Regions from separate parts of the Kitasatospora sp. NPDC088264 genome, predicted to be linked through region 2. Evidence: riboswitches for the same ligand, from Rfam matches in the RefSeq annotation. Region 2 holds a riboswitch; the other holds the start of a gene.
The links. Region 2 has a riboswitch for cobalamin ahead of AB0O82_RS05860 (cobalamin biosynthesis protein). Riboswitches for the same ligand answer to the same signal wherever they lie in the genome.
Positions count from the first base shown of each region.

Region 1: it holds a riboswitch for cobalamin, as region 2 does, so the genes downstream of both, AB0O82_RS14410 (prenyltransferase/squalene oxidase repeat-containing protein) here and AB0O82_RS05860 (cobalamin biosynthesis protein) in region 2, are expected to answer to the same signal.

Region 1 is NZ_JBFBIR010000014.1:136,213-140,417, forward strand. Features, by position in the region: gene AB0O82_RS14405 (hypothetical protein) at 1-1,412, opposite strand, end outside; cobalamin riboswitch at 1,546-1,622, opposite strand; cobalamin riboswitch at 1,700-1,843, shown strand; gene AB0O82_RS14410 (prenyltransferase/squalene oxidase repeat-containing protein) at 1,948-4,205, shown strand, end outside.
Region 2 is NZ_JBFBIR010000004.1:197,977-202,181, reverse strand. Features, by position in the region: gene AB0O82_RS05865 (alpha/beta hydrolase) at 59-1,180, opposite strand; cobalamin riboswitch at 1,444-1,576, shown strand; gene AB0O82_RS05860 (cobalamin biosynthesis protein) at 1,684-2,652, shown strand; gene AB0O82_RS05855 (cobyric acid synthase) at 2,649-4,187, shown strand; gene AB0O82_RS05850 (putative cobaltochelatase) at 4,184-4,205, shown strand, end outside.

The sequences.
Region 1 (4,205 bases), on a different contig from region 2:
AGCGAGACGGTGTCGCCGAGGTGGACCGTGGTGGCCCGGGTGGCGCCGGTGGCGGTGGTGCCGTCCAGGCTGACCTGCCAGGTGGAGGAGCCGCTGTTGGCCGTGCCGTTGATCGCGGTGACGGTGTCGCCGCCGGTGGACGGGGCGACCGAGGTGACGCAGCCGCTCGGGGCGGCGCCGGCGGCCGCGTCGAGGACGTCGCCGAGGGTCGCGGTGGTGCCGGTCGGGGTGAGGGTGGCGGCGCAGACCTTGAGCGCGCCGGTGCCGTCGTCGATGACCAGCGCGAGCTTGGCGGCGGTGCCGGGGACGAAGGCGGTGGCGGCGGCCCAGGCGGGCTCGCCGGTGGTGGTCGGGGTCGGCGGGGTGGCGGTGAAGCCGGCGCCGGCGACGGCGCGCAGGCCGTCGACGGAGGCGTAGGGGGAGGGGGTGGTGTCGGTGGGCAGGTACTTGAAGCCGCCGCCGGGCTTGAACTGCTGGGCGATCAGGAAGTCGACGGGGCTCTTGCCGGTGCCGCTGGTGAAGTCGGTGCCCTGGGGGTTGATGCCGCAGGCGTTGAGGCCGGAGACGGCCCAGCCGTTGGAGTCGGTGTTGACGCCGAACATGGCGTTGAAGGCGCCGGAGGCGGTGAGCTTGCCCTTGAGGAAGTTCTTGGCGGCGACGATCGCCGGGTCGGTGGCGGCGACGCCCCCGGTGCAGAGCGAGGCCATGGCGGCGCCGGTCATGTCGATGTCGCTGCCCTGGGCGAGGGCGTTCGGGTCGCCCGCGGCCTTGCTGAAGTTCCAGCCGCCATCGTTGTGCTGGTTGGCGCGCACCGCGGTGACGGAGGTGTCGAGCAGCGGCTGCGGGACGCGAGGGCTGCCGGCCTGGGTTTTGGCGCCCGCGAGGGCGAGGAGGCCGAAGACGGTGCCGTTGAAGTTGGCGGACGGGCCGTAGTAGCCGGGTTCGGCGGTCTGCCAGTAGGCGGCGAGGTCGGCGACGAGGTTGCGGCCCGGGCCGACCCGGGCGGGGTCGATGCCGGCGGCGTAGGCGTTGAGGATGCCGCGCTCGTAGTCCGTGACGACCGGCGAGGCGCTCGGCCAGCCGGGGGCGGCGAGCTGGCCGCGGTAGACCAGGCGGGCGTTCTTGGTGGGGTCGCCGCCGGGGGTGACGTCCGCGGCGGCCGTGCCGGCGGCCGCGAGTGCGCTGAACGCCCACTCGTTGGAGAGCCCGCCGCCGGTGACGTAGCTGCCGTCGGCGGCCTGGAGCGACTTCAGGTAGGTGACGCCGGTGCTCTTCGAGGTGGCTATCTGGGTCGGGCTGGCCGTCGCGTGGGCGGGGACGGCGGAGAGCAGGAGCGCGCCGGCCGTCAGGGCGACGGTGACGGCGGAGGCGGCGCGGGCAGGGGTGGTCCGCGAGGGGGCGAGGAGGGACACGGGACAGGCTCCTTGGGGTGGCGGGCGCCGACCCTGCCCCGGAGTTCCGGCGTCCGTTCGAGGGCGCGCGACGGCCGGAGCGGTCGCCGCCCGGATCGCGTGGGCCGGCTTTCGCCATGGTGCGTGGCCGGGCGGGCATCCGGGCTCGGGGCAGCACGATCGCCACCCCACACCGCTGCGCGTCAGCCCCGGATTCGCACCGGGTTCCCCCGCTCGGCCACCGCGGACGCTACCGCACGGCGCACCGGCCGACGAGGTGATGTGATCGACGTGACGGACCGTTGACTCCCGTTCGGCCGTCGTGGTCTGATGAACCGATTTTTTGCCCTCGGCATTCAGGGGAAGCCGGTCCAACTCCGGCGCTGACCCGCAACCGTGGACCCACCTGTGGTGGGTGAGCCGGAATGCCTGGACCGGGGGCCCTGTTCACAGAGCACTTGCGTCGTCGCGGACTACGACGCGGTCCGGACGGTCCCTGCCCAGGGGACCGTCGGCTGCGCCGTTGCGTCCCACGTCGACCGACCAGGGAGTCGTCGTGAGGGTCAGCAGCAGTCGCACACGTCACAGGAACCGGGACCTCGCCTCCTTGGTGGTCGCCGGTGCTGTCGCGGTCGCCGCCTGCGGAAGCGTCCTGTTCGGGCGCCCCGGCACCGCGGCCGCCGACCCGATCGAGCGGTGCACGGCGACGACGGGCGCGATCGTCGCCGTCGACTTCACGCACTGGGGCGGCGGTGTCGTCCGGGGCTGCGACGCCCACCCCACGACCGGGATGAACCTGCTGCACGCCGCCGGCTTCACCACCGCCGGAACCGAGCACGACGGACCCGCCTTCATCTGCCGACTCGGAACCGGGACCTTCAACAGCGGCACCCAGTACCCGACGCCGGCCGAGGAACCCTGCGTCAACACCCCGCAGGCCACCGCGTACTGGTCGTACTGGATCGCCGAACCCGGCCAACAGGCCTGGTCCTACAGCCGGTTCGGCGCCGGGACGCAGAAGCCCAAGCCCGGCGAGGTCGAGGCCTGGGTGTACGGCGGCACCGACATCGGCGGCACCAGCGGGGCACCGGGCTTCACGCCGGACTCCGTCCGGGCGAAGAGCGGTGGTTCGCCGGCTTCGCCGTCCGCCTCGCCGTCGCCCTCGGCGACCCTGACCCCGACTCCGACCTCGACCCCGACTCCGACCGGGCCGTCCGCCGCCGGTGACCCGGCGGCCGCCGCGGCCTGGCTGGCCCGCCAACTCGTCGGCGGCGACCACATGGAGAACTGGGCCGTCGAGGGGCCGGACTACCCCCGGACCGCCCTCACCGCCATCGCCCTCGCCGCCGCCGGCACGCAGGACCCGGCGCTGCGCAGGACGGTCGCCTTCCTCTCCGCTCACACCGACGCCTTCCTCCACCCCGACGGACCGGCCGGCCGGCCCGATGCGAGGGCCGCCGCACTGCTGGCCCTCGTCGCCGAGAGCACCGGTGGCGATCCCCGGGCCTTCGGCGGCCGGGACCTGATCGCCGCGCTCACCGGCCATGTCTGCACGGCGGCGGGGGAGAACGGCAAGTGCACCGCCGCCGGGGACTTCCTCGGCGCGGCCTCGCCCTGGGTTCAGTCCCTCGGCGTCATCGCCCTCCAGCGCGCCGGCGTCACGCCACCCGCCCCGGCGCTCGCCCGCTTCACGGCGCTCCAGTGCGCCGACGGCGGGGTGGCCGGATCGATGATCGTCGCTGGCGACCACTGCGAGTCCGACCCGCTCACCACCGGCCTCGCGGTCCTCGCCCTGCGTACGGCGCCCGGGTACGAGACGGCCGCGAGGAAGGCTTCGGACCAGCTCGCGGCCGGACAGCAGGCCGACGGATCCCTCCTCCCGTACCTCGGCGCCCCCGGCGACACCATCAGCACCGCGAGCGCGGCCCAGGCGTTCAAGGCCACCGGACAGGACACCCGCCGGGCCGCCGCCACGGCCTGGCTCGCCGCCCGGCAGGGCACGGACGGCGGCTTCGGCCCCGACGCGTCGACCACCGACCCGGACCCGGCGGCCACCGAGCAGGCGATCCTGGCCCTGACCGGCACCGACCTCACCAGCGTCCGACACAACCCGGACGCCACCACCCCGCCGACGACACCCGCCAGCACGCCGCCGACCTCGCCCGCGACCACGCCGCCTGCCGGGAGAGCCCCCGACGCCGCCAAGGGCAGCGCCTACCTCACCGACCCGTCCCGCCTGATCAACGGCCGCTACTACGAGGGCTTCCCGGCCTTCGCCGACTTCGGCCTCACCATCGACGGCGCCTACGCCCTCGCGGCCACCGGCACCGACGACGCCGCGCTGCGCAGGATCGTCGACTTCCTGGACCAGCCGGGCAAGGACGCCGGCGAGCGCACCGTCAACGACTGGACCGGCATCGGCACCGAGTACGCAGGCGGCGGCTCGATCGGAAAGGAGGCGCTGCTCGCCGAGGTGGTCGGCCGCAACCCGCGCGCCTTCGGCGGCCACGACCTGATCGCCGCCCTGGCCGCCCTCGTGTGTATCAAGGCCGACCAGAACACCGGCTGCGCGGCGCCCGGCAACTACACCTACGCGACCTCGGTGTTCTCCCAGGCGCTCGGCATCATGGCCCAGCTCCGGGCCGGGGACTCGACGAACGCGGCTCCCGCGATCGCCTACCTGAAGGGCCTCCAGCACCAGGACGGCTCGTGGCCGAGCCTGATCCCCGCCACCGGTGACTCCGACGTGGACAGCACGGCGATGGCCGTCATGGCCCTCGCCCTCGTGCCGGGCGACGAAGCCGCGCGGGCCGT
Region 2 (4,205 bases):
GGTCCGGGTTCCGTACGGAGGCCCCGCGGGTGTGACTTCTCACGCGGGGGGGCTGGGTTCAGAGAAGGGGGGTGAGCCAGCGGCGGAGGAGTTCGGTGTAGTGGGTGGGGGCGGAGTTCCAGAGGGTGGCGTGGTCGGCGCCCGGGAAAGGCCGGAGGCTGACCACGCCGGGGCGGGCGGCGGCGAGGCGCTCGGCGGCGCGGAAGGGGGCGACCTGGTCGTCGGGGCTGTGCAGGAGGAGGGTGGGGACGCGCAGGTCGGCGCCCTCGGCGATGCGGCTGAAGTCGGCGAGGTCGACGCCGGTGCGGCCCTCGGCGGCGAGGGCGCCGAGCTCGGCGGCGGCGCCGGTGTAGCCGGCCCGGGCGGCGCCGCGGCGGGCGGTGGCGGGCAGGTCGAGGACCGGCGAGTCCAGGACGAGGCCGCTGATGGCATGGGCCCAGGCGGAGCGGGAGGCCGTCTGGAGGGCCATGGTGGCGCCGAGGGACCAGCCGTACAGGATGACCCGGCCGGCGCCGCTGTCGAGGGCGAGCCGTACCGCCGACTCGACGTCGCGCCACTCGGTCTCGCCGAAGTGGCCGAGCCCGTCCGGCGAGGCCGGGGCGCCCTGGTCGCCGCGGTAGGTGACGGCGAGGGCGGGCAGGGCGAGGCGGTCGAGGACGGGGAGGACCGGGAGGGTCTGCTGCCGGTCGGCGCCGGGGCCGTGGACGAGGATCACCCAGGTGCCGCGTTTGCCGTCGAGGCGCCAGGCGGGGAGGGCGCCGAGTTCGCCGTCGGCGGCGGTGTCGGTGAAGGGGAGGCCGAGCGCCTCGGTGGGGTCGCCGAGGTGGACGCGGGGGGTGAAGCGGACCTCGGTGCCGGGGGTGAGGGTGCCCCGGTCCGCGCGGACGAGGCGGCGGGTGACGCCGTTCTCGTCGCTGTGCAGGACCTCCTCGACGACGGCGTGGCCGTGGTCGTCCCATTCCACGGCCCAGCGGCCGGGGCGCAGGCTCTCGGGGCGGCGGTTGAAGGTGATCCGGCCCGCGGCGAGGCTCCGCACCAGGACGGGGCCGGACTCCCGGGCGGCGCTCGCCGGGTGGACCAGCCGTTCGGAGGCCCGGCGGCCGATCACCAGGACGGCGGCCCCGGCGGCCCCGGCGCCGACGACGGCGGCCGCCACGACGGCCGCGGTTCCCCAACGCATATCGCTCCCCGCTCTGCTGGTCTTGGACCGGACGGTGTCCGGGCGGTGTCCGGGCACCAGTTCACCGGGGGGCCGCGCGGGCGGCCACCGGGCTGGGCCGTCCGGGGCACGGCGGGGCCTCGGGCTGGGCGGGCGTCAGGCAGGGCGGGGCGGGCGGATCGGAGGTGGCGACGGGGCTCCGAGGTGTGACCAACCCCTCCGTGACCTCGGTTGACTCCCGGTTCGGCCGCGTGATGGGATCCTGGGGCCAAACGGAGGCATGCAGAGGAAGCCGGTGCGAGTCCGGCGCGGTCCCGCCACTGTCACCGGGGAGCACGCTCGGAACATTGCCACGGCGGACCGTCAGAAGCCGCTGGAAGGCCCGGGGGTGTGTCCGACCCGGAAGCCAGGAGACTCTCGCCCCCGGTACGTCGATCCAGGGCGCGGACCCTGAGTGAGGACACGCACGCGATGCAGGCTGCCCCGCCCCGCCGGACCCCACGCGGCCTTCCGCCGAACCCGCCGTGCGCCCGCTGACCCGCGCCGCCGCGTTCGCGCTCGGCGCCGCCGCGGGCTTCGCCGCGGACGCCCGCTTCGCCGACCCCCGGCGCGGCCACCCGGTGGCCGTCTTCGGCGGTGCGGCGACCCGGCTGGAGCGGCGGGTGTGGCAGGACGACCGGGTGGCCGGCGCCGGGTACACGGCGCTGTGCGTCGGCGCGGTCGCGGCCGGCGCGGTGGCCCTGGACCGTACGGTGGGCCGGCGTCCGCTGGGCCGGGCCGCGCTGGCGGCCGCCGCGACCTGGACGGTGCTGGGCGGCACCTCGCTGACCCGGGAGGCGCGCACCATCGGCCGGTCGCTGGCCACGGGCGACCTGGCGGCCGCGCGGGAGCGGCTGCCGCACCTGTGCGGGCGGGACCCGAGCGCGCTGGACGGGCCTCAGATCGCCCGCGCGGTGGTCGAGTCGGTGGCCGAGAACACGGCGGACGCCGTGGTGAACGCGCTGGTCTGGGGCACGCTGGCGGGCACCCCGGGGCTGCTGGCGTTCCGCGCGGTGAACACGCTGGACGCGATGGTCGGCCACCGCTCGCCGCGGTACGCCCGGTTCGGCTGGGCCTCGGCCCGGCTGGACGACGTGGCGGGCTGGCCGGGCGCCCGGCTGACGGCTCTGCTCACGGTGGCCGCCGCGCCGCAGCCGAAAACGGCCTGGCGGGTCTGGCGGCGGGACGGTTCGGCGCACCCGAGCCCGAACGCGGGCCAGGCGGAGGCGGCCTTCGCGGGCGCGGTGGGCGTCCGGCTGGGCGGGACCCTCCAGTACGGGGAGCGGGTGGAGCACCGGCCGGTGCTGGGCGCGGAGTTGCGGCCGGTGACGGCGGACGACATCGAGCGGGCCTGCGTGCTCTCCCGGCGGGTGGGCGCGCTGGCCCTGGGTACGACGGTCGCGGGGCACGTCGCGCTGCGCTTGCTGACGACACGGTGGAGGGGAAGGGCATGAGCAACGCACTGCTGGTCGCGGGGACGACCTCGGACGCGGGCAAGAGCGTGGTGACCGCGGGCATCTGCCGCTGGCTGGCCCGGCAGGGGGTGCGGGTCGCGCCGTTCAAGGCGCAGAACATGTCGCTGAACTCCTTCGTCACCGCCGACGGCGCCGAGATCGGCCGGGCGCAGGCGATGCAGGCGCAGGCGGCCAGGGTGGAGCCGGAGGCGGCGATGAACCCGGTGCTGCTGAAGCCGGGGGCGGACGGCCGCAGCCAGGTGGTGCTGCTGGGCCGGCCGGTCGCCGAGGTGGGCGCGCTGGACTACCGCGAACGCAAGCCCGTCCTGCTGGAACGGTCGCTGGAGTGCCTGGCGGATCTGCGCCGCCGCTACGAGGTGGTGGTCTGCGAGGGCGCCGGTTCGCCCGCCGAGATCAACCTGCGGGACCGGGACATCGCCAACATGGGCCTGGCGACGGCCGCCGGGCTGCCGGTGGTGGTGGTCGGGGACATCGACCGCGGCGGCGTCTTCGCGGCGATGTACGGGACGCTGGCACTGCTGTCGGCGGAGGACCAGCGGCACGTGGCGGGCTGGTTCGTCAACAAGTTCCGCGGCGACGCGCGACTGCTGGCGCCCGGCCTGGAGATGCTGCACGGGCTGACCGGCCGTCCGGTGCTGGGCACCCTGCCGATGCTGCCGGGCCTGTGGCTGGACGCCGAGGACTCGCTGGACCTGTCCACGGTGGTGGACCGGGTGGACGGCCGCGGCCCGCTCGGGGCGGACGTGCTGCGGGTGGCCGTGGTGCGCTTCCCCCGGCTGTCGAACTTCACCGACCTGGACGCGCTGGCGCAGGAGCCCGGAGTGCTGGTGCGCTGGGTGACCCGGCCGGAGGAACTGGCCGACGCCGACCTGGTGGTGCTACCCGGCACCCGGGCCACCGTGGCCGACCTGGCCTGGCTGCGCGAACGCGGCCTGGAGCCGGCGCTGAAGGCGCGGGCGGCGGCCGGGCTGCCGGTCCTCGGGGTGTGCGGCGGCTACCAGATGCTGGCGCGCGGGATCGAGGACGAGGTGGAGTCCGGGGCCGGCTCGGTCGAGGGCCTGGGCCTGCTGCCGACGCACGTGCGGTTCGGCGCCGAGAAGGTGCTGGCGCGGCCGGCCGGCACGGCGTACGGGCAGCGGGTCGAGGGGTACGAGATCCACCACGGAGTGGTGGCCGTGGAGGGGGGCGAGCCGTTCTTCTCCGATGACGACGGGCACGGCCTGGACGGCTGCCGGGTCGGCCCGGTGTGGGGCACCACCTGGCACGGCGCGCTGGAGAACGACGGCTTCCGCCGTGAACTCCTGCGCGAGGTCGCCGCGTTGGCGGGCCGGGCGTTCGTGCCGGCGCCGGACACCTCGTTCGCCGAGGCGCGCGAGGCCCGGCTGGACCGGCTGGGCGACCTGATCGAGGAACACGCGGACACCGACGCGCTGTGGAAGCTGATCGAGGGCGGGGTGCCGGCGGCCGGATCGCTGCCGTTCCTGGCGCCCGGGGCACCTGGGGAGTATGCATGAGTGACGTCCGCTATCCGT